DNA from 3 places in the Pseudomonas sp. TE31087 genome. Region 3 is predicted to be linked to each of the others. Evidence: riboswitches for the same ligand, from Rfam matches in the RefSeq annotation. Region 3 holds a riboswitch; each other region holds the start of a gene.
The links. A riboswitch is a leader RNA that binds a small molecule or an ion and turns the genes downstream of it on or off. The one in region 3 is predicted to bind cobalamin.

Region 1 (7,532 bases), 2.1 Mb from region 3:
CACGCTGATCGCCGCGCCACCGCCGACGAAGTTGCGCAGCATCTGCCCGGTCACCGCCTGTGGATAGGCGGAGATGCCCTCCTCCACCACGCCATGGTCACCGGCAAAGACCGTGATGGCGATGCGTTCCAGGCTGGGACGCTCGCGCCCTTGCAGGCCGGCCAGGCGGATTGCAAGGTCTTCGAGCTGGCCGAGGGAGCCGGCCGGCTTGGTCAGTTGCTGCTGACGGGCGCGGGCCTGGTCCATGGCGGCGGTGTCGAGGGGTTGGCAGGCATCACGCCACCACATCTGGGTCATAGGGCAGGTCCTTTGAGCATGAGAGGGAGGCCGGCCACGGTCAACACCACGCGCTGGCAGCGTTCGGCCACAGCCTGGTGCAGCGTGCCCGCCAGGTCGACGTAGCGACGGGTCAGTTCACCCATGGGCACCACGCCCAGGCCGGTTTCGTTGCTGACCAGGATGACAGTGCCCGGCAACTGCGCCAGGCACTCGAGCAGTGCGTCGCGCTCCTGCGCCAAGCGCAGGTCATCCTCGAGCATCAGCAGGTTGGTCAGCCACAGGGTCAGGCAGTCCACCAGCAGACAGCGTCCTTCGGCGGCTTCGGCACGCAGCACATCAGCCAGCGCCACGGGCTCCTCCACCAGCCCCCAATGGGCCGGACGGCGCTCGCGGTGCAGGCGCACGCGTTCATTCATCTCGCCATCCAGCGGCCGGCTGGTGGCGATGTAGGTCACCGACAGGCCGCTGGCCTCGGCCAGTTGCTCGGCCAGGCGGCTCTTGCCCGAACGGGCGCCGCCGAGGATCAGGTTGCGCATGTCAGACGACTCCACACAGTTGGCGCAGGCGCGCGGTGTCCAGGTGCTGCTCGACCAGGTCGGCCAGGCGCTCGATATCGCGTTCGCGCAGGGCCTCGTAGTCGATGGGCTGCACATCGGCCAAACCTGCCCAGCGCAGCAGCGCGGCGCACGACTGGCTGCCCTCGAACAGGCCATGCAGGTAGGTGGCGAGGATCTGTCCGTCGGCGCTTATGGCGCCGTCGGCACGGCCATCGGCCAGTTGCACCGCCGGACGCTCCAGCGCCGGCCCCTGAGTGACACCGGCATGGATCTCGTAACCCGACACCGGGCTCTGTTCGAGGTACAGCGTGCCTGTGACATTGCGCAGTTGCTTCTCGGCCTCCAGCACGGTGCTGTAGGCCAGCAGGCCGAGGCCCGCGCTGGAGCCGGCGGGCCCTTCCAGGCCCAGTGGGTCATGCACCTGCTCGCCGAGCATCTGCAGGCCGCCGCAAATGCCGATGAGCTTGCCGCCGTAGCGCAGGTGCCGGGCGATGGCGGTGTCCCAGCCACGCTCGCGCAGTTGCGCCAGGTCGCCGCGCACGCTCTTGGAGCCTGGCAGGATGATCAGGTCGGCGGGCGGGATCGGCTGGCCCGGGCCGATGAACTGCAGGTCCACCTGCGGATGCAGGCGCAGCGGGTCGAAGTCGGTGTGGTTGCTGATCCGCGGCAGCACCGGGACGATCACCTTGAGCACGCGCTCGCCCTTCGTCCCCTGGCGGGTATCGATACCGTCCTCGGCCTCCAGGTGCAGGTCGGTGACATAGGGCAGCACCCCCAGCACTGGCTTGCCGGTGCGCTGCTCCAGCCAGTCCAGGCCCGGTTGCAGCAAGGCGATGTCGCCACGGAAACGGTTGATGACAAAGCCCTTGACCCGCGCCTGTTCGCTTGCCGACAGCAGCTCCAGGGTGCCGACCAGGTGGGCGAACACGCCGCCCCGGTTGATATCGGCCACCAGGATCACCGGGCAGTCGACCGCCTCGGCGAAGCCCATGTTGGCGATGTCGCCGGCCCGCAGGTTGATCTCCGCCGGGGAGCCGGCACCTTCGACCATCACTACCGGATAGGCTGCGCTCAGGCGCTCGTGGGACGCCAGCACCGCCTGCATGGCGATGGCCTTGTAGTCGTGGTAGGCGACGGCGTTCATGCTGGTCACCGCGCGGCCATGGACGATCACCTGGGCACCAGTATCGCTGTTGGGCTTGAGCAGCACCGGGTTCATGTCGGTGTGCGGCGCCAGCCGGCAGGCCTGGGCCTGCACCGCCTGGGCGCGGCCGATCTCGCCGCCGTCGGCGGTCACGGCGCTGTTGAGGGCCATGTTCTGCGGCTTGAACGGCACCACGGCAACGCCCTGGCGCAGCAGCCAGCGGCACAGGGCGGTGACCAGCGTGCTCTTGCCGGCATCGGAGGTGGTGCCTTGCACCATGAGGGTGGTCATGCCGATTCCTTCTGGTAGTCCGCCAGGGCCTGGGCCAGACGTTGTTCGTCCGCCGCCGTGGCAGGCAGGCCGAAACGCAGCGCGGGCGGCTGCTCGAACAAGCGCACCAGGATGCCACGGCGGGCGAGAAATTCATGCAGGTGCGCGGCACGCTCATCACGCACGTACTGGAACAGGTCGCAGCCACCGCTGGGTGGCAGGCCTGCACCATCAAGCAAGGTGGCCATACGCTGGCTGGCCTGGGCGCAACGGGCAATTTGTGCCTGGTGCGCCGCGTCGTCGGCAAAACACGCCTGCCCCAGCACACGGGTCGGGCCGCTGACGGTCCAGGGCCCGAGTGCCTCGGCCAGGCGTCGCAGCACATCCACCTGGGCGACGACAAACCCCAGCCGCACGCCGGCCAGGCCGAAGAACTTGCCGAACGAGCGCAACACGATCAAGCCCGGTTGCCCAGCCTGATCGACCACACTGTGTTCGGGCGTGTTGTCCATGAAGGCTTCGTCCACCAGCAGCCAGCTACCGCGCTCGGCCAGGCGCGTATGCCAGGCCAGCAGGCGTTCGCGGGTCACCCGGCGGCCAGTGGGGTTGTTGGGGTTGACCAGCACCAGCACGTCGAGGCTGTCGAGCACGTCCTCGACCTCGGTCTCGTCCAGTTCGACCAGCGTGTGCCCTGCCCGTGCCCAGGCATGCGGATGCTCGGCATAGCACGGCGACAGGACCCCGACCCGCCCGACCGGGCGCAAGTACGGCAAGGCCTGGATCGCCGCCTGGGAACCGGCCACCGCCAGCAACGGCTGCGCGCCGTAGTACTGCCGCGCCGCCGCCTCCAGGCCATCCTCGGTCTCCGGCAGGCGGGCCCAGGCCTCCAGCGGAATCGGCGGTATCGGGTAAGGCCATGGCGCGATACCGCTGGACAGGTCGAGCCACTGCTCCCGAGGGATGGCGTACTGTTTCACCGCCCGCAGCAGGCGGCCACCGTGTTCAAGCATTCAGATAGGCTCCCACGCAGATCAACAGCACCCACAGCCACACGCCGCGCTGCACCAGGCTCCAGCCGCGCTCGATGGCATCGGCGTCGGCCATTGACCCTTCACCCAGGCGCGGCCGTTCGTGCAACTCGCCGTGATACACCGCCGGGCCGCCCAGCTCCACGCCCAACGCACCGGCCCCCGCCGCCATCACCGGGCCGGCGTTCGGGCTGTCCCACAGCGGCGCCTGGCTGCGCCAGCAGGCCAGGGCCAGGCGGGTCTTGCCCAGCAGCGCATAGGTCAGCGCCACCAGCCTGGCGGGAATATAGTTCAGGCCATCGTCGATGCGCGCCGCGCACCAGCCAAAGCGCTCGAAGCGCTCGTTACGATAGCCCCACATCGCGTCCAGGGTATTGCTCAGGCGATACAGCACCACCCCCGGCGCGCCGGCCACGACGAACCAGAACAGCGCGGCGAACACCGCGTCGCTGCCGTTCTCCAACACCGACTCGGTAGCCGCCCGGGCCACGGCGGGCTCGTCCAGCTCGCGGGTCTCGCGGCTGACCAGGTAACCGACGCGCCGCCGCGCCTCGGCCAGGTCGCCCTGGCGCAGCGCCTGGGCCACCGGCAGCACATGCTCGCCCAGGCTGCGCAGGCCCAGGGCGCAGTACAGCGCCAGCACATCCACCAGCCAGTCGATATACGGTAGCCACGACAGGATCAGCGCCAGCAGAGTCAGCGGCACCACGGCCAGGAACCACGCGGTAACGCCATGGCTGCGCCAGCCGCGCCCGCCGGCGTTGAAGCGTTGTTCCAGGCGCGAGGCGAAGTTGCCGAAACCCACCAGCGGATGACGTCGACGCGGCTCGCCCAGCAGCGCATCCAGGGCCACGCCCGCCACGGTCAGCAAGGCCACGCTCATGGACGCTCTCCCCAATGGTTTTCGTACAGCATCTCGCTCAACGGTCGTTGCTCGGCCCAGTCTTCCAGTACCAGCATCGGTGCCGGATAGAACTCGGTCACCGGCCCCAGGCACAGCACCGCCATGGGCTTGGCGCCGGCGGGCATGCCCAGCAGCTCGGCCAGGGCCTGGGGGTCGAACAGCGACACCCAGCCCATGCCCAGCCCTTCGGCACGCGCCGCCAGCCACAGGTTCTGGATGGCGCAGGCCAGCGAGGCCAGGTCCATCTCGGGCAAGGTGCGGCGACCGAAGACGTGCGCCTCGCGCTTGTCCATCAACGCCGCCACCAGCACTTCGGCGCAGTCGTTGATGCCTTCGACCTTGAGCTTCATGAATTCATCGGAGCGCTCGCCCAGGGCCTCGGCGGTGCGTACCCGCTCCTGCTCCACCAGCGCCTGGATCCGCTCGCGCAATGCACGCTGGCTGATACGGATGAAGCGCCACGGCTGCATCAGGCCCACGCTGGGTGCCTGATGGGCGGCGGCGAGCAGGCGCCCGAGCAACTCGGGGGCCACCTCGCCCCCGGCGAAATGGCGCATGTCGCGGCGTTCGCCAATGGCCCGGTAGATGGCCTGGCGTTCGGCTTCGCTGTAGGCGTGTCGGCTCATGGTCGCAGCAGCGCCGCCGCCGCATCGGGGTTGGAGGGGAAATAGAAGTGCACGTAGGAGGCGGTCAGGCGCCCCAGGCGATAGACCGCCTCGTTGCCCCGCCCACCGTTGGGGCTCAGGCCACGGGCGATCGGCGCCAGCTCGGTGCTGGTCAGCGAATGGTGGTAGGTGTGGCCACGCAGGGTGCCTTCAGGCAGTTCGACCGCCTGCAGGGCCAGGGCCGCCAGGCGCTTCTGCATGGTTGCCTCGCCCGGCAGCAGGCCCAGCAGCGCGGCGCGCTCGCCCGCCACGTCGGTCAGTGCGTCGAGCAGGTAGAGCATGCCACCGCACTCGGCCAGCAGCGGCTTGCCGGCGGCATGATGGGCGCGGATCGCCTCCAGCATCGGCGCGTTGGCGGCCAGGGCCTGGTGATGCAGCTCAGGGTAGCCGCCGGGCAGGTAGAGGCTGTCCACCACGGGAAGCTCGCGATCATGCACCGGCGAGAAGAACTCCAGCTGCGCACCGAGGCCGCGCAGCAGGTCGAGGTTGGCACCGTAGGTGAACGCAAAGGCTTCGTCGCGGGCCACGCCGATGCGCACCCCGGTCAGCGACGAGGTCACGCTCACCGGCTCAGGCCCGGCAAAACTGACCGGTGGCGGCAACGCGGCATCGCAGCTGGCACCGAGCGCTTCGGCGGCAGCGTCCAGTCGAGCATCCAGATCGTTCAACTCGCTGGCCTGGACCAGGCCGAGGTGGCGGCTGGGCAGCTCGATGCCGCGCTCGCGGGACAACCCGCCGTACCAGCGCAGGCCTTCGGTCAGGCTGCCTTCGAGCAGTTGCGCATGGCGCAGGCTGCCGACCCGGTTGGCCAGCACCCCGGCGAACGGCAGGTCGGGCTGGTAGCGCGCCAGGCCCAGGGCCAGGGCGCCGAAGGTCTGGGCCATGGCCGTGCCGTCGATCACCGCCAGCACCGGCACGCCGAAGTGGCGTGCCAGGTCGGCGCTTGACGGGGTACCGTCGAACAGGCCCATCACGCCTTCGATCAGGATCAGGTCGGCCTCGCCCGCCGCTTCCCACAACAGGCGACGACTTTCCTCGGCGCCAATCATCCACAGGTCGAGCTGGTAGACCGGCGCGCCGCTGGCGCGCTCCAGGATCATCGGATCGAGAAAGTCAGGCCCGCACTTGAACACCCGCACCTTACGCCCGAGGTTGCGGTGCAGGCGAGCCAGGGCGGCGGTGACCGTGGTCTTGCCTTGGCCCGAGGCCGGGGCCGCGATCAGCACGGCGGGACACTGGCGCGACTCACTCACAGTTCGACGCCCTTCTGCGCGCGGATACCTGCCTGGAAGGCGTGCTTGAGCATGCCCATCTCGGTGACGGTGTCGGCCAGTTCGATCATTTCCGGCTTGGCGGCGCGACCGGTGACGATCACATGCTGCATCGGTGGACGGGCCTGGATATCCGAAAGCACCTGATCGAGGTCCAGGTAGCCATGTTTGAGGGCGATATTCAGCTCATCGAGCACGACGAACTGGATCGACGGGTCCTGCAGCAACTGCCGCGACACCGCCCAGGCGGCTTCGGCGGCGGCGATGTCACGCTGACGGTCCTGGGTTTCCCAGGTAAAGCCCTCGCCCATCACGTGGTAGCGCACCTGCTCGGGGAAACGACGGAAGAACAGCTCCTCGCCGGTACTGTTGCGGCCCTTGATGAACTGCACCACGCCGCATTGCATGCCGTGGCCCAGGGCGCGGGCGAGCATGCCGAAGGCCGAGCTGCTCTTGCCCTTGCCATTGCCGGTCAGCACCAGCAGCAGGCCGCATTCGTTGGGGGAATTGGCGATGCGCTCGTCGATGATCGCCTTCTTGCGCTGCATGCGCGCCAGGTGACGTTCGTCGCGTTCGATGGATTCGCTCATCAGGGGTCTCCGCAGGCTGTCGCGGCGGCGGCGACAGATAAAAGGCAGGCAGACGAGGAGCGCGCAGGGGGCATGGCAACGGCCACATCGCACCGCGCATCACCCTCCGTGATGCCGTTTGGCAGTGACAGGCCGGTCTCCGGGCTCATGAGCGGGCGCAGGCCCTGGCCACGCGCCTTCCCGGACTTGGAAATCCAGTGGCCTTGCGTAACCGTCGACTCATCTACCGTTGCGGGGGCAGCGCCGGGCTCGCGCCTGCTGGCGCCCACCGGCTTCCCAGTTTCACCCTGCCGAACCGCGGCTCGCAGGGCACCTGAAACACGCCGCGAAGGTTAGAGGGTTGAATCGGGAGCGTCAATCGAACGAGGGCCGATCTGGCCTGGATCAATGGCCGATCCGCCAGCTTGTGCCACACTCAAAGCAGTGATATCACATAGCCACCACTTTATCGGCTGACCTCGATCACAATGACAAGGAGAGCGCAGCATGCAAGGCCTGATCATCAACAACCCGCGCCTGGAGTTCCTGCGCCCGGCCCTGGAACGCTGGGTCGACTGCATCGACCGCTTCAACCAGCTGCAGGGCGACAACGAGGCACCCTACTGGCACGGCACCGCCGCCAACGTCGGCCTGCTCGCCGCGGCCGCCTGGCAGGGTGAGCTGGTGGCGTTGGAACGGCACATGAGCAAGAAGCAGCGCGACGAGGGCGAGCGCGATGGGCGCTGCGACCTGTCGATCAGCAGCGCCGAGGAGTCGCTGTACCTGCACGCCGGCCAGCGCTGGCCGCGTATCGCCCGCCTCGACCTGACGGCGGCCCTGCAGGA
Region 2 (7,532 bases), 510 kb from region 3:
CAGGTGATCGCCATGGTCCTGCAAATGGCGTTCGAGGATCAGGTTGGCCGAGGCGAAGCCCAGGCGCCAGGCCGTGGCCGTGGGCAGGTTGCGCACATCGACGGTATAGAAGTTGCGCCCGGTGGGCAGCACGTCCAGCCGCCCGCGGCTGGGCGCGCCGCTGGGTCCGGCGGGGACGAAGCGCCCGGCCAGGGCCGCCAGCAGGCCATCGATCTCGGCAGCGCCGCAGGCATCCAGGTCGGGGGCGACCTGCTCGACCAGCGTGCGCAGTACCGCGCGCACCGCATCCCACCCTGCTTCGTCCGGCAGCGCGACAGCGCCCTGCAGGGCCTGCTCGGTCAGTGACAACGCCAGCAACTCCAGGCGCTCGCGGGTATCGCCGCAGGTTCGCCAGAGGCTGGCGTCGAGTTGTGCCAGCAGGTCCGGGCGTGGCCCATCCCATGCCTGCCCCAGATCACAGTCCAGCGGGTCGAAACCCAGCGCCAACGCCTTGGCCACCACACGGATCAGGCTGGCGTTACCGCCCTTGCCATCGCCCCGCGCCACCCGCAGCAACGCCAGCAGTGTATCGCTGCGCAAACGCCCCTGCGGCGACTGGCCGAACACGTGCAGGCCGTCGCGGATCTGCGATTCCTTCAGGTCGCACAAGTAGGTGTCCAGCCTCGGCAGCCACACCGCCGCGTCCTCCATCTGCCCTTCGAGCTGCAGCTCGCGGTCGATATGGTGGGTCTTGACCAGTTCAAGGATGTCCCGCTGCAGCTCGCGGGCGCGGCGCGGATCGAGCAACTGCGCCTCGTAGTATTCGTCGGCCAATTGCTCCAGGTGGCGCAGCGGGCCGTAGGTCTCGGCACGGGTCAGCGGCGGCATCAGGTGGTCGATAATCACCGCCTGGGTGCGGCGCTTGGCCTGGGCGCCCTCGCCCGGGTCGTTGACGATGAACGGGTAGATGTTGGGCAACGGGCCGAGCAAGGCATCCGGCCAGCACTCGGCGGACAGGCCCACGCCCTTGCCCGGCAGCCATTCCAGGTTGCCGTGCTTGCCCACATGGATCACCGCGTCGGCGGCATAGCCGTTGCGCAGCCAGAAGTGGAACGCCAGGTAGCCATGCGGTGGCACCAGGTCCGGGTCGTGGTACACCGCGCTGTGGTCCACCTGATAGCCCCGCGCCGGCTGTATGCCGACGAAGGTCAGGCCGTAGCGCAGGCCGGCGACCATCATGCGCCCACTGCGGAACATCGGATCCTGCTCGGGCGGCCCCCAGCGCTCCAGCACGGCGCGTTGGTTGGCCTCGGGCAAGGCGGCAAAGGCGCGCTGGTAGTCGGCCAGGGCCAGGCTCTGGGCGCAGGGGCGCTGGTCGAGGTGGTCAAGGTCGTTGGTAACCCCGCCGAGCAGTTGGTGAATCAGCTCGGTGCCGCTGTCGGGCAGCCCGGCCACCGGGTAATCCTGCGCTTGCAGGGCCCTGAGGATATTGAGCGCCGCGCCCGGCGTGTCCAGGCCGACGCCATTGCCGATGCGCCCGTCGCGGGTCGGGTAGTTGGCCAGCACCAGGGCCACGCGCTTTTCCTGGTTGTCCAGACGCGCCAGGGTCACCCAGCGCCGTGCCAGTTCGGCGACGAAGTCCATGCGCTCGGGATGGGCCCGGTAGCAGACCACATCGGCCTGGCTGCGCTCGCTGCGCCAGGCCAGGTCCTTGAAACTCACCGGCCGGGTGATGATGCGCCCGTCAAGTTCCGGCAGGGCGATGTGCATCGCCAGGTCGCGAGCGCCCAGGCCCTGTTCGCTCTGCTCCCAGCCAGGCTGGTTGTCCTGGGCGCAGATGGCCTGCAGCACCGGTACATCGCGGCGCAGCGGGCGCAGGTTGGGTTGCTCGGGGCTGGACAGGGCGAAACCGGTGGTGTTGATCACCACCTCGGCCTGCACCTCATCGAGCCAGGCCTCGACCTGGTCCAGGCAGGCGCGCTCCTTCAGGCTGGCCACGGCGATGGGCAATGGGTTCAGACCGCAGGCCTGCAGGCGCTGGCAGAACACATCGATGAACGCGGTGTTGGCCGCCTGCAGGTGCGAACGGTAGAACAGCAACGGCGCCACCGGATGCTCGGGGTTCCACTCGGCGTACCAGTCCTCGGGACAAGCCGTGCCCTTGGCTGGATGATAGACCGCCGTGCGCGGCAAGGGCTGTGGCTCGTCCCACGGGTAATCGCGCCCCAGCCACTGGCTGGCCAGGCAGTTGAACAGGTTCACCGCGTTGGCCTTGCCGCCCTGGCGCAGGAAGTGCCAGAGGCGTTCGGCCTGTTCGCCGCGAACCGTGCCCAGGTCGGTGAGCTCAGGGTCGGGGCGGTCGTCGCCGGGCACCAGGATCAGCTGTACCCCTCGCCCCGCCAGTTCGACCAGTTGCTCGACACCATAGCGCCAGTAACCGACACCGCCATGCAGTGATATCAGGATCACCTTGGCATGGCGCAGCACCTGGTCGATATACAAGTCGACCGAGGCGTGGTTCTGCACCTGCATCGGGTTGGCCAGGCGCACGCTGGGGAAATCCGCCGGCAACTGCTCGGCGGTTTCGGCGAGCAGCGCCAGGTGTGAATCGCCGCTGCAGAGGATCACCAGGTCGGCGGGGGTCTGGCCGAGATCGGCGATGCTGTCGTCCGGCACGAAGCCGCCGGGCTGGGTCCGCAGCAGGTGCATGGATCAGGCGCCCAGGGCCTGGCGCAGGCGCGCTTCCAGCTGCGCCGCGTCGAGATCCTGGCCGATCAGCACCAGGCGGGTGATCCGGGGCTCGTCGCTGCGCCAGGCACGGTCGAAATGCTTGTCGAAGCGGGTGCCCACACCCTGGATCAGCAGGCGCATCGGCTTGCCGGGGATGGCGGCGAAGCCCTTGGCGCGCAGGATGCCGAACTCGGTGACCAGCTGGGTCAGGGCATCGAGCAGCAGGCTCTCGTCGGCCTCGGGCAGGTCGATGGAGATCGAGTCGAAGGCGTCGTGGTCATGGTCGTCATGGTCATCGCCGTCGTGATGCGAGTCGTGATGGGTACGGCGACCGTCGATATGCGCCTCGGATTCGGCGCCCACGCCCAGCAACACTTCCAGCGGCAGGCGGCCGCTGCTGGCCTCGATCACCTTGACCGCCGGCGGCAGTTCCTCGGCCACCTCGGCACGGACCTTGGCCAGGCCCTCGGCGTCGATCAGGTCGGCTTTGTTCAGCACCACCAGATCGGCGCTGGCCAGCTGGTCGGCGAACAATTCATGGAGCGGCGACTCATGGTCGAGGTTCGGGTCGAGCTTGCGCTGGGCGTCGACCTGGTCCGGGTAGGCAGCGAAGGTGCCGGCGGCCACGGCCGGGCTGTCGACCACGGTGATCACCGCGTCGACGGTGCAAGCGTTGCGGATTTCCGGCCACTGGAAGGCCTGTACCAGCGGTTTGGGCAAGGCCAGGCCACTGGTTTCGATAAGGATGTGGTCGAGGTCGCCGCGCCGGGCCACCAACTCGCGCATCACCGGGAAGAATTCTTCCTGCACGGTGCAGCACAGGCAACCGTTGGCCAGTTCGTAGACGCGGCCATTGGCCTCTTCCTCTGTGCAACCGATGCTGCACTGCTTGAGGATCTCGCCGTCGATGCCCAGCTCGCCGAATTCGTTGACGATCACCGCGATGCGGCGGCCCTGGGCGTTGTCGAGCATATGGCGCAGCAAGGTGGTCTTGCCTGAGCCGAGGAAGCCGGTGACGATGGTGACGGGAAGCTTGGCCAGTGTTTTCATGTCGCGATGCCCTTGGCAGCAATGGCGCGGGCATGCAGGACGACAGCCACGGCCATGCCGGCCTGGCGCGTTCGCCACCGGATCACCCCGCCCGGTTGAAAGTCGAAAACGTCACGAGGCAGGTCTCCTGGCTTGCACCGCTGCGGCTCGCTGGCCGGTGGGCCGGCGCCTTCCCGCGCGCCTGCGCAGTGGCTGTGCCGAACCCTTCAGTGCTTACAGTTGCGGGGGCAGCCGCGGCTTGTACCGCGTTCCCGTCTTAGCTCGGGCCAACGCCCGAGAACCTCGCAGCGGCAAGGCTACGCAGTGCCTGCCTGGCGGTCAACCGCCGCGGCGATTGACGCGGGCCCGGCCCCGTGATTTGCTAGCGCATTGCGTTCAGGTGCCCCCACGGGGGTGAAACGGGAAACCGGTGCGTCGCGTCTCCGTTCCAGGAGCCGACAAGGCCGGTGCTGCCCCCGCAACGGTAAGCGAGAGAAGCGTCCGGACCACTGTGCCAGCCTCAAGGCATGGGAAGGTGACGCCATGGAAGGAGCCTTGCTCCACCTCGCGAGCCCGGAGACCGGCCTGACGTGCTCACAGTACACCCCGCGGTGGGCGGGCGTCGTCGTATCACTCGGGCCAGCCGTGCCCGGGGTCGTCGCGCATGCCCGTTGCCACAACAAAAGCAGCAGAGGAACGCGTCATGCCCATCACCAGCGCCAAACACAGTATCGCCACCCCCGTCAGCCTCAGCCAGCGACTGATCGTCGCGGTCGGCGCCAGCCTGCTGGGGCTGTGCCTGGTGTACTTCGCCGGTTTCTCGCACATCGAGGCGGTGCACAATGCCGCCCACGACACCCGCCACAGTGCCGCCTTCCCTTGCCACTGAGTAAATCCGCATGATTACGCGCATCGCCCGTACCGCGGGTTTCAGCGGCCTGCTCGCGGCCCTGTTGCTGACCCTGCTGCAAAGCTTCTGGGTCGCCCCACTGATTCTCCAGGCGGAAACCTACGAATCCACTGCCCCGGTCGCCGAACAGCATGAGCACGGCGACGCCGCAGCGCCCCATGAGCATGAACACAGTGCCGAGGCCTGGGCGCCGGAGGACGGCTGGCAGCGCGTGCTGTCCACTACTGGCGGCAACCTGGTGGTCGCCGTCGGTTTTGCCCTGATCCTGGTCGCCCTCTACAGCCTGCGCGAACCGAACCGCGTGGCCACCGGCGCACTGTGGGGCCTGGCCGGCTTCGCCGTGTTCTGCCTGGCACCGACCCTGGGCCTGCCACCGGAACTGCCCGGCACCGCCGCCGCCGACCTTGGCCAGCGCCAGACCTGGTGGATCGGCACCGCCGCAGCCACCGCCGCCGGCCTGGCGCTGCTGGTGTTCGCCCGGCACTGGTTGTTCAAGGTGCTTGGTGTGGCCCTGCTGGTGATCCCGCACCTGATCGGCGCGCCGCAACCCGCAGTGCATGAAAGCCTGGCGCCGGAAGCCCTCGAGACCCAGTTCAAGATCGCTTCCTGGCTGACCAACGCCGCGTTCTGGCTGGCCCTGGGCCTGCTCAGCGCGTGGCTTTACCGTCGTTCCAGCCAGGCTTGATGCGCGATCTGCCCGTGCAGCCGGCGATGTTCGCCGGCTTTGGTTGCCGCCGTGGTTGCCCGGTCGAGACACTGGCGGTGCTGCTGCGCCAGACGCTCACCCGCCACGCCCTGCCCCTCTCCGCCCTGCGCGCCATTGCCAGCATCGAGCCCAAGGCTCGCGAACCCGGCCTGCTGGCATTGGCCGAGCGCCTCGGGCTGCCTTACATCTGCTTCGACGCCACGCACCTGACGGTCTTCGAGCCGCTGCTCAGCCATCGTTCGGCCACGGTGTACGCCCAGACCGGCTGCTGGGGCGTCGCCGAAAGCACCGCCCTCGCCCTGGCTGGCGAAAACGGCCGCCTGCACGTGCCCAGGCAGGTACTCGGCGGCGCTACCCTCGCCTTGGCGATCGGCGGATAATCCGCGCCATATTTCTGCAAGGAACCCCCATGACGGTTTATTTCATCGGTGCCGGCCCCGGCGATCCGGAGCTGATCACGGTCAAGGGCCAGCGCCTGATCCGCCAGTGCCCGGTGATCATCTACGCAGGCTCCCTGGTCCCCGCCGCCGTACTGGAAGGTCACCAGGCGCACACCGTGATCAACAGTGCCGAACTCCACCTGGAACAGATCGTCGAGGTGATGCGCCAGGCCCACGCCAATGGCGAGGATGTGGCCCGCGTGCACAGCGGCGACCCCAGCCTGTACGGCGCCATCGGCGAACAGATCCGCCACTTGCGCGAACTGGGCATCGGCTACCAGATCGTCCCCGGCGTCACCGCCACCGCCGCCAGTGCCGCGCTGCTCGGTTGCGAGCTGACCTTGCCCGATGTGGCACAGACCGTGATTCTCACCCGCTTTGGCGACAGTTCGCCGATGCCGGCCGGTGAACAATTGGCCGACCTGGCCCGCCACGGCAGTACCCTGGCCATCCACTTGGGCGTGCGCCACCTGGCCCGCATCGTCGATCAGCTGCTGCCACACTATGGCGTCGACTGCCCGATCGCGGTGGTCCATCGTGCCACCTGGCCGGACCAGGACTGGGTCAAGGGCACCCTGGCGGACATCGGCGAACGCGTGGCCGCCAAAGGCTTCCGACGCACCGCGCTGATCCTGGTCGGCCATGTGCTGGGCGACGCGCCGTTCGCCGACTCGGCCCTGTACCGCGCCGGTCATGCCCACCTCTATCGCCCAGGCTCGTGAAACGATTGCCGACCGGGGGCGCGGCGTAGCACACTGGATTTTCCAACTGGACGGAAACCAAGCCCATGCTCGAACTGCGCCCCAACTGCGAATGCTGTGACACCAACCTGCCCGCCAATAGCCCGGATGCACTGATCTGCTCGTTCGAATGCACCTTCTGCCGTGCCTGCAACGACCAGCACTTCCACAACCGCTGCCCGAACTGCGGCGGCCAGCTGGTGATCCGCCCCACCCGTGTCGGCACGGCACTGGACAACAATCCCGCCTCGACACAACGTGTGCACAAGCCGCACGCACCCTGCGCCTGAACCTTCCTTGTAGGACTTTTCTACAGGTTGGTGCAGGTATTTCAACACACCTATACTCGCCTATTACCAAGGCTCCTGAATATCCGTAAGGTGCGCGCTGCCCAGCAAGTCCGCTGCCCAGCGCCTGTAATCGTAGGCTGGAAGCGCGCTGCACTTTGACAGGAGTTACCTGAATGACATCCGTGCTGTTGGTCGATGACCATCACATTGTTCGACTTGCCGTACGCATGCTGCTCGAACGTGAACGCTTCACCGTCGTGGGGGAAACCGGTAAAGGCAAGGAAGCCGCCCGTTTGGCCGAGCAGACCAAGGCGGATGTGGTCATCCTCGATATCGGCCTGCCGGACCTCGACGGCATGGAGGTGATCAAGCGCCTCAAGCTGATCGACCCGCCGCCGCGGATCATGGCCCTGACCGGCCAACCCGCCGACCTTTACGTGCGCCGCTGCATGGACGCCGGCATCTCGGCCTTCGTCAACAAGGACGAAGACCTCGACGCCCTGGTCTTCGCCCTCAAGGCCCTGGTCAAGGGTTACTCGACCTTCCCGCAGATGGCGGTCAACAGCAACACCCTGGAAAGCGAGACCGAGCGCCTGAGGCTACTGTCCAACCGGGAAGTGGAAGTGCTGCGCCGGCTCAGCGCCGGCCAGAGCAACAAACTGATCGGCGAGCAGATGAACCTCAGCGCCAAGACCATCAGCACCTACC
Region 3 (7,532 bases):
GTGGCCATGGCCAGCAGCACGTTGGGGCGGGCGATCACCGCCAGTTCCTTGCGCACATGGGGCACGCTGCCGCGCTCGCCCTTGGGCAGGGCGTACCACAGCGCCGCGATGGCCAGCACGCCGAGCACCGCGGTGCCGGCGAAGGCCATGCGCCAGCCGACCTGCTGGCCGAGCCAGGTGGCGGCTGGCACGCCGCCGATGTTGGCGATGGTCAGGCCCATGAACATGGTGGCCACGGCGCTGGCCTGCTTGTCCCGGGGTACCACGCTGGCCGCCACCACCGCGCCCAGGCCGAAGAAGGCGCCGTGGTTGAGGCTGGTGATCAGGCGCGAGAGCAGCAGGGTGTAGTAGTCCGGCGACAGGGCCGAGAGCAAGTTGCCGACGGTGAAGATGCCCATCAGCATCATCAGCGCGGCACGCTTGCCGAAGCGGCTGAACAGCAAGGTCATGATCGGCGCGCCGACCATCACGCCGATGGCATAGGCGGTGATCAGCATGCCCGCGCTGGGGATGCTGGCACCGACGCCATCGGCGATCACCGGCAACAGGCCCATGGGGGTGAACTCGGTGGTGCCGATGCCGAAGGCGCCGATGGCCAGGGCGAACAGCACCCGTTTGGGGGAAAGCGTGCTCATTGGGAGCTCCGAAAAAGCGGTTGAGAGCGGGGCGGTGGGCCTCCATGCCCGAAGGATATCAGTCCCAGGCTGGCGCCAGGCCGTCCGGGCTGACTTCGCGGCCGTTGCGCTCCAGGGTGGCGATGCGCGCCATGTCGTCGGCGTCAAGGCGCAGGCTGCGGGCAAGCAGGTTGCTGGCCAGGTTCTCGCGTTTGGTGGACGACGGGATAACCGCATAGCCCAGTTGCAATGCCCAGGCCAGGGCCACCTGGGCCACGGTGGCCTTGTGCTTGGCGGCGATCTCGGTCAGCAGCGGATCCTTCAGCACCTTGCCGTAGGCCAGGGTCATGTAGGAGGTGGTAGTGATGCCCTGCTCCTGGAGGAAGGCAGTCAGCTTGCTGTTTTGCAGGTACGGGCTGAGTTCGATCTGGTTGGTGGCGATCTCGCCCTGGCCGACCACGGCGATGGCCTGGCGGGTCAGCTCGATATTGAAGTTGGAGATGCCGATCTGGCGGGTCAGGCCCTGGCGCTTGGCGTCGGCCAGCGCCTGCATGTATTCGGGCAGCTCGACGCCGTTGCCCGGCGCCGGCCAGTGGATCAGCAGCAGGTCGACATGGTCGGTGCGCAGTTTGGCCAGGCTCTCGCGCAGGCTAGGGATCAGTTTGTCGGCGGCGTAGTGGTCGACCCAGATCTTGGTGGTGATGAACAGCTCGTCGCGCGGCACGCCGCTTTCGGCGATGGCCTGGCCGACCTCGGCCTCGTTCTTGTAGATCTGCGCGGTGTCGATGGCGCGGTAGCCCAGCGCCAGCGCCGACTTGACCGAATCGATGACGGCCTGGCCGGTGAGGCGGAAGGTACCCAGGCCAAAGGATGGAATGCTCATGCAACTGCTCCTGTCGAGTGAGGGGATCGAGGCCCGGGCAGTGGGGCACGGGATCGAACGGGTAGGTGCAGTGTGCGGTGTTCGGCGGGATTGATTAAGCCGTTGACGCGCCAAGGTCCTTTGACCTGGAGTCATGAATACCTGGTTGGATTGTGAGCGGGGCGAGGCAATGGCGGCTATCGCGGGGCAAGCCCGCAGGGGCTGCGCTGACTGCTCTCAGTAACAGCGCAGCCCCGGGGGTGGGCGATCTGCGGCAGGTTGGCAGTGCTGTCAGGCGACCGGTATCAGCGGGTCGGCCGCTGCCAGTGCGGTGGCCCGGTCCGCCGCCGGTGGGTAGATCCACACCGAGTTGATCTGCTGCTTGAGCTGCTTGGCCTCGGCCTTGTCGGTCGGTGGCGAAACGGTGCGTTCCCAGCCTTCGGTGTACACCGCGCCCCAGGCGCCGAGGTCCAGGCAGGTGACGTACTTGGGCTGGCTGTAGGTCATCGGCGCCACGCCGATCAGCTCGGCGGCGGCGTTGTTGCCGGCGTAGCGGCCCAGGGGGATGGCGTGCTGGCAGGACATCACGGCAAAGTTGCCGACCTCGTCGCAAGCCGCGTAGGCCACATCGCCCGCGGCATACACATCCGGGTTGCCGATGACCTTGAGCTGGCCGTCCACATGCAGGCGGCCCTGGCGATCGCGCTCGCCGGTGATCTGCTCGGTCAGCGGGTTGGCCTTGAAGCCGACGGTCCAGACCACCGTATTGGCGGCGATGCGTTCGCCGTTGTCGAGCAGCACGCCACCGGCATCCACCGAGGCCACCGTGGCGCCGCAGACCCATTCGATGCCCAGCGCCGCCGAGGCCTGCTCGATGGCCGGGCGGATACCGTCGCCCAGGGCGGCGCCGATCTTCGCCCCGCGGTCGACCACGACGATGCGCGGCGTGACCTTGTCGCCCAGGATCGCCCGCAGCCGGCTGGGCAGCTCGGTGGCGGTCTCGATGCCGGTGAAGCCGCCCCCGGCCACCACCACGGTGTTGCGCGCCGGGCTGTCGGGGCGGGCGGCCAGGGACTTGAGGTGTTCTTCCAGGCGGGTGGCTGACTCGATCTTGTCGACGTCGAAGGCGTGGCGGTCGAAGCCTTCCAGCGCCGGGCGGTTGAGCAGGCTGCCGCAGGCCATGATCAGGCGGTCGTAGCCAAGCCTGGCCTCGATGCCGCCGGGCTGGCGGTACGCCACTTCACGGCTGGCCTGGTCGATGTGGTAGGCGCTGCCTTTGACGAAGCGCACGTTGACCGCGTCGAACAGCGCCTGCAACGGCGCGCCCATGGTGTGTACGTCGGGTTCGTAGAAGCGTGGGCGGATGTGCAGTTCCGCCTGGGGGGCGAGCACGGTGATCTGCACGTCGTCGTGTTTGTGCTGGTCGAGCAGGCGGGCGGCGCCGAGGGCGCTCCACAGCCCGGCGAAGCCTGCGCCAATGATCAGGATCTGTTTCATGGGGTGCTCCTGGATGCCGCGATTATCGATGTTGTCGCTGCGGCAGTGGGAAAAGGGTACGCCTTGTGGGTGGGCCTGGATTGCGGCCCGACAGGCGTGCAGCAGATGCTAAAGGCGTGCCCCGTTTGCCCCTAGGCCAAAGAACCCTGGATTTCGGCCAGCGGCACGCTGCGGGCAAAGCGTGCCCGGTAGTCCCGCGGGGTCACCGCCAGATGGCGCTGGAACGCCAGGCGCATGCGCTCCTCGCTGCCGAACCCGCAGTGGCGGGCAACCTGCTCGATATGCTGGTCGGAGTTCTCCAGCAAGCGCCGCGCCGCCTCCAGGCGGAACACTTCGATGGCCTTGGCCGGGGTGCGGCCGGTCTTGTGCTTGTACACCCGGGTGAAGTTGCGCAGGCTCATGCGCGCCTGCTCGGCCAGCCGCTCGACCGTCAGGCGCGGGTCGCCCAGGTGCTCGTTGAGCCACAGGTGCAGGGCCTCGAAGGCGGCGCCGTCCTCGCCCTGGGCCTTGAGCAGTTCGCTGAACTGCGCCTGGCCACCGGGGCGCTTGAGGAACACCACCAGTTCGCGGGCCACCTGCATCGCCACCTCGCGGCCGCAGTCGGCCTCGACCAGGGCCAGCGCCAGGTCGATGCCGGCGCTGACCCCGGCCGAGGTCCACACCTGGTCCTGCTGCACGAAGATCGACTCGGCATCCACCTCGATGGCCGGGAAGCGCCGGTGCAGCGCATCGCACATCGCCCAGTGGGTGGCGGCCCGGCGGCCGTCGAGCAGGCCGGCGGCGGCCAGCAGGAAGGTGCCGCTGCACACCGAGGCGGTGCGTCGGGCGCGCTGGGCGGCCTGGGCCAGCCAGGCGATCAGCTCGGCGTGATCGGGGAGGGTGTGGACGATCTCCGGTGCGCCGGGCACCACCAGGGTGTCAAACGGCTCGCACAACCAGGGTGCCAACGGTTCGGTGCCTATCGACAGGCCTTCTGCGGTGGGCACCAAGCCGCCTTCGAGGCTGGCAGTGACCAGGCGATAGCCCGGCAGGCCACGCGCGGTACGGGCCTTGGTCGCGGCCCAGAACACCGTCTGCGCGCCGGTGAGGTCGAGCAGGCCCATCTGCGGGTAGGCGAGGAACAGCAGGGTGCGCGGCTGATCCAGGGCGTGTACGGGCGGGGTGGGGATCTGCGGGATGTCGGTCATGGCGCGCTGCTTGTGACGGAGGCGTAGCGCTAAGTCGAGCACCTGGCGCGGCGCCGATCAAGCGCCGCGCGACAGGCGCAGGCGCCGAGGCTTTGCAGGAACAGCGTGGGAGCGGGCTTGCCCCGCGATGACGTCGGCCCAGGTTGGCGAAGCATCGCGGGGCAAGCCCGCTCCCACGCTGCCCCAGTCAGATCGGAGATTTACATTTTGAACCCCGAGTGGGCTGTACCTGCCTCAGAAGCTGTAGTCGACCGTGGCGAAATACGAGCGCGGCGCGCCCAGCAGCCATTGCTCGCCGCTGAAGCTGGACTGGGCGTACTGGCGGTCGAACAGGTTGTTCAACTGCAGGCCCAGGCGCACATCGGGCAGCACCTGCCAGCCCAGGTTGGCGTCGACCACCGTGTAACCCGGCACGCGCTGGTCGTTGGCCGCGCTGGAGTAGCGCTCATCCACATAGCGCAGGCCGATACCGGCATCCACGGCCTGGCCGAAGCCCTTGCTCAGCCACAGGTTGGCGGTGCGCCGCGGCACATCCTGCGGGCGGTTGCCGGCGCGGTCGTTGACCGTGCCGTTGTCGCCTTCCTCCAGGAAATCGTCGTACTTGGCCCTCACCAGCGCGGCGTTGGCCGAGAGCTGCCACTGGTTGCCCAGCGCCAGTTCCAGGCTGGCCTCCAGGCCGTCGGAGGTCTGCTGGCCGGCCTGCTGGCTGTCGTGGGTGAGCGGGTTGTACACCGGCAGTTTCTTCTTGACGATGTGATAGGCCGCCAGCGTCCACTCGCCACGGGTATCCCAGAAACGTTGCTTGAGGCCGATCTCGGTCTGCTTCGCTTCGGTCAGCTCCAGGCGCTTGTTCGGGCGCTGGGTGAGCAGGTCGCCGACGCCGTCCTCGCTGGTGGAGTACTGCCCGTACAGCGACAGGTCGTCGGTGAGCGCGTACACCAGCCCGGCGCGCCAGTTGCCGCCTTGCAGGCTGCGGTCGCTGCGGGCGTTGTTGACCAGGTCGTCACGGTCGATGTGGTTCTGGTCGCGGCGGATGCCGGTGACCAGCGCGAGGCGGTCGCTCAGCTGGGTGCGGTTCTCGGCGAACAGGGCGAAGGTGTCGACCTTGGACAGCGTCTGCGCGCGGGTCGGGCTGAGGCTGTGGAAACCGCCCGGAGCCGGATGCCACGGGTCGAGCGGGTCGCTGCTGCCATCGCTGTAGGGCGAGTTGCTGTCGACGTTGAAGCGGATGCGGTTGTATTCGGCGCCGACCACGGTCTTGCTGGTCAGGCCGAACAGGCCATGGTCGAAGGTAAAGCTCTGGCGATCGCCGAGCTGCTCCTGGTTATGGCGAATCTCGAAGAAGCTGCCGCGCTGGATCACGCCGTTGGCGGCGTCCCAGGCGTAGGACTCGGCGTTGCGCCACTGGCGGCGGCTCTTGATGTAGTAGAGCTGGTTGCTGGCGCTGACACTGTCGCTGAGGGTCCAGTCGGTGGTCAGGCGCGTCCACTCGTCGTGGTAGCGCTGTTCGTCGTTGCTGACGTTGTAGTTCTTGCGGCGCACGCTGCTGCGCAGGTGCCCGTCGATCAGCGGGGTGCCGTAGTAGTTGGCTGGTTGCGCATCGCCGCGTTCGTGGGCGAGGGTGAAGCTCAGGTCGTCGCTGGCATCGAAGCGCAGGGCGGCGCTGAGGGCCAGGCTGCGCGAGTCGGTGCGGTCGACCCAGCCGTTGCCGGCCTGCTGGTTGAGGGTCACGCGGTAGCTCAGCCGCTCGCTCAGGCTGCCGCCGCTGTCCAGGCCCAGTTGCTGGCGGTCCCAGGAGCCGTAGCCCAGGCGCAGGTGGTTGCGGATGTCACCGGCGAACGGCTTCTTCGGCACCACGTTGACCACCGCGCCGGTGGCGCCTTCGCCGTACAGCACCGAGGCGGGGCCGCGGATCACGTCGATGCGCTCGACCATCCACGGGTCGACCGGGAAGGTCAGGGTGCCGGCGCCGGCGTACAGGCGCGAGCCGTCGAACAGGGTCATCACCGAACTCTGCCCGGTGAAGCCCCGGGCCGACAGGCCGGTACCGCCGTCGCCCGGTGTGCCGATGAAGGTCAGGCCCGGCGAGCGGGTCACGGCGTCCTGCACGGTGAGGTTGTTGCGCTGCTGGATCTGCGCCTCGGTCAGGCTGCTGGTGCTGGCCGGGGTGTCCAGGGCGCTGAGGTTCAGGCGCGAGCCGGCCGGGGTTGGCGTGGCCAGGTCGATGACCTGTGGCTCGCGGGTGTCGGTGATCGCCGTGGAGGGCAGGGTGAGGGGCGCCACTTCATGGTCGTCGGCCAGTGCTGGCAGGGACACGGCCAGGCAGGCCGCCAGGGTGTGAAGCTTGTTGAATCGGGACATGTCGTTCCACTGCTGCAGGAAGGAATGGATCCCGGTGGAAAACACGCAACGGCGAAGCGCGCACGCAGGCGCGCGCGGATACCGGCCTGCGCCCGCCCACCGCGGGTTGCCAAATGAAGCCTCAGGCCGGTCTCCGGGCTTGCGAGGAGCATGAAGCCTTCACCTTCCCATGCGTGCGCACAGTGGTCTGTCGAAGGATTCGCTCGCTTACCGTTGCGGGGGCAGCGCCGGACTTGTCGTGACAACGACGCACCGGCTTCCCGTTTCACCCTGCGCGCGGCGGCGCAGGACACCTGAAACTGGCGCGCATCTGACCATCGAACGGGTGGCGAGTCAATCGCCTGGGTGGCAGGAAAATATCTGGTGGGGCAATGGGTTAGCTGCAATTGCGTTGTCGCTGATCGCGGGGCAAGCCCGCTCCCACGGCGATACCCTGGCAGCTCCAGGCAATCGGATCGTGGGAGCGGGCTTGCCCCGCGATGGGTTCAGCGCCCGCGCCGACGCGAAACTCGCGCCTCGATATTCTTGCGTCCGATCAGCAGCGCCGGCTTTTCCACCACCGGCTCGTCGGCCAGCCACTTGTACATCACCAGGCAGTCCACCAGGCCCAGCTCGGCATGGCGGTAAGCCCTGGGCAGGCGGCCGACGGTCTCGAAGCCGAGCTTGTGCCACAGCGCCACCGCCACCTCGTTGCTGGCCACCACCGAATTGAACTGCAGGGCCAGGAAGCCCTCCTGGCGCGCCAGCTTCTGCGAGTGCTCGCACATCAGCCTGGCCACGCCCCGGCCGCGGGCCTGCTCGCAGACCATGTAGCCGCAGTTGCCGACATGCCCGCCGGGGCCGGCGGCATTGGCCTTGAGGAAGTAGGAGCCGAGCAGCACGCCGTCGTCCTCGGCCACCAGGGTGCGCAACGGGGTTTCCAGCCACAACCGACGCGCCTGGTCGACGTCCAGGGCCGGGTCGAAGGCGTAGGTCTGGCGGGCCTGGACAATGGCCTGGAAGGTCGGCCAG

Region 1: linked by a shared signal. The riboswitch ahead of cobO (cob(I)yrinic acid a,c-diamide adenosyltransferase) and the one ahead of ACZ899_RS03370 (TonB-dependent receptor) in region 3 are both predicted to bind cobalamin.
Region 2: linked by a shared signal. The riboswitch ahead of ACZ899_RS05450 (CbtB domain-containing protein) and the one ahead of ACZ899_RS03370 (TonB-dependent receptor) in region 3 are both predicted to bind cobalamin.

What each region holds. Positions count from the first base shown of each region.
Region 1 is NZ_JBXVNN010000001.1:2,794,023-2,801,554, forward strand. Features, by position in the region: gene cobT (nicotinate-nucleotide--dimethylbenzimidazole phosphoribosyltransferase) at 1-297, opposite strand, end outside; gene cobU (bifunctional adenosylcobinamide kinase/adenosylcobinamide-phosphate guanylyltransferase) at 294-815, opposite strand; gene ACZ899_RS12555 (cobyric acid synthase) at 817-2,271, opposite strand; gene cobD (threonine-phosphate decarboxylase CobD) at 2,268-3,260, opposite strand; gene cbiB (adenosylcobinamide-phosphate synthase CbiB) at 3,253-4,161, opposite strand; gene bluB (5,6-dimethylbenzimidazole synthase) at 4,158-4,808, opposite strand; gene ACZ899_RS12575 (cobyrinic acid a,c-diamide synthase CobB) at 4,805-6,100, opposite strand; gene cobO (cob(I)yrinic acid a,c-diamide adenosyltransferase) at 6,097-6,708, opposite strand; cobalamin riboswitch at 6,822-7,040, opposite strand; gene ACZ899_RS12585 (hypothetical protein) at 7,195-7,532, shown strand, end outside.
Region 2 is NZ_JBXVNN010000001.1:1,216,493-1,224,024, reverse strand. Features, by position in the region: gene cobN (cobaltochelatase subunit CobN) at 1-2,688, opposite strand, end outside; gene cobW (cobalamin biosynthesis protein CobW) at 2,692-3,759, opposite strand; cobalamin riboswitch at 3,860-4,059, opposite strand; cobalamin riboswitch at 4,119-4,341, shown strand; gene ACZ899_RS05450 (CbtB domain-containing protein) at 4,442-4,627, shown strand; gene ACZ899_RS05445 (CbtA family protein) at 4,638-5,333, shown strand; gene ACZ899_RS05440 (cobalamin biosynthesis protein) at 5,333-5,734, shown strand; gene cobM (precorrin-4 C(11)-methyltransferase) at 5,764-6,516, shown strand; gene ACZ899_RS05430 (DUF1272 domain-containing protein) at 6,582-6,824, shown strand; gene ACZ899_RS05425 (response regulator transcription factor) at 6,998-7,532, shown strand, end outside.
Region 3 is NZ_JBXVNN010000001.1:708,577-716,108, forward strand. Features, by position in the region: gene ACZ899_RS03350 (MFS transporter) at 1-635, opposite strand, end outside; gene dkgB (2,5-didehydrogluconate reductase DkgB) at 694-1,497, opposite strand; gene ACZ899_RS03360 (NAD(P)/FAD-dependent oxidoreductase) at 1,768-2,973, opposite strand; gene ACZ899_RS03365 (GlxA family transcriptional regulator) at 3,105-4,160, opposite strand; gene ACZ899_RS03370 (TonB-dependent receptor) at 4,395-6,521, opposite strand; cobalamin riboswitch at 6,629-6,833, opposite strand; gene ACZ899_RS03375 (GNAT family N-acetyltransferase) at 7,007-7,532, opposite strand, start outside.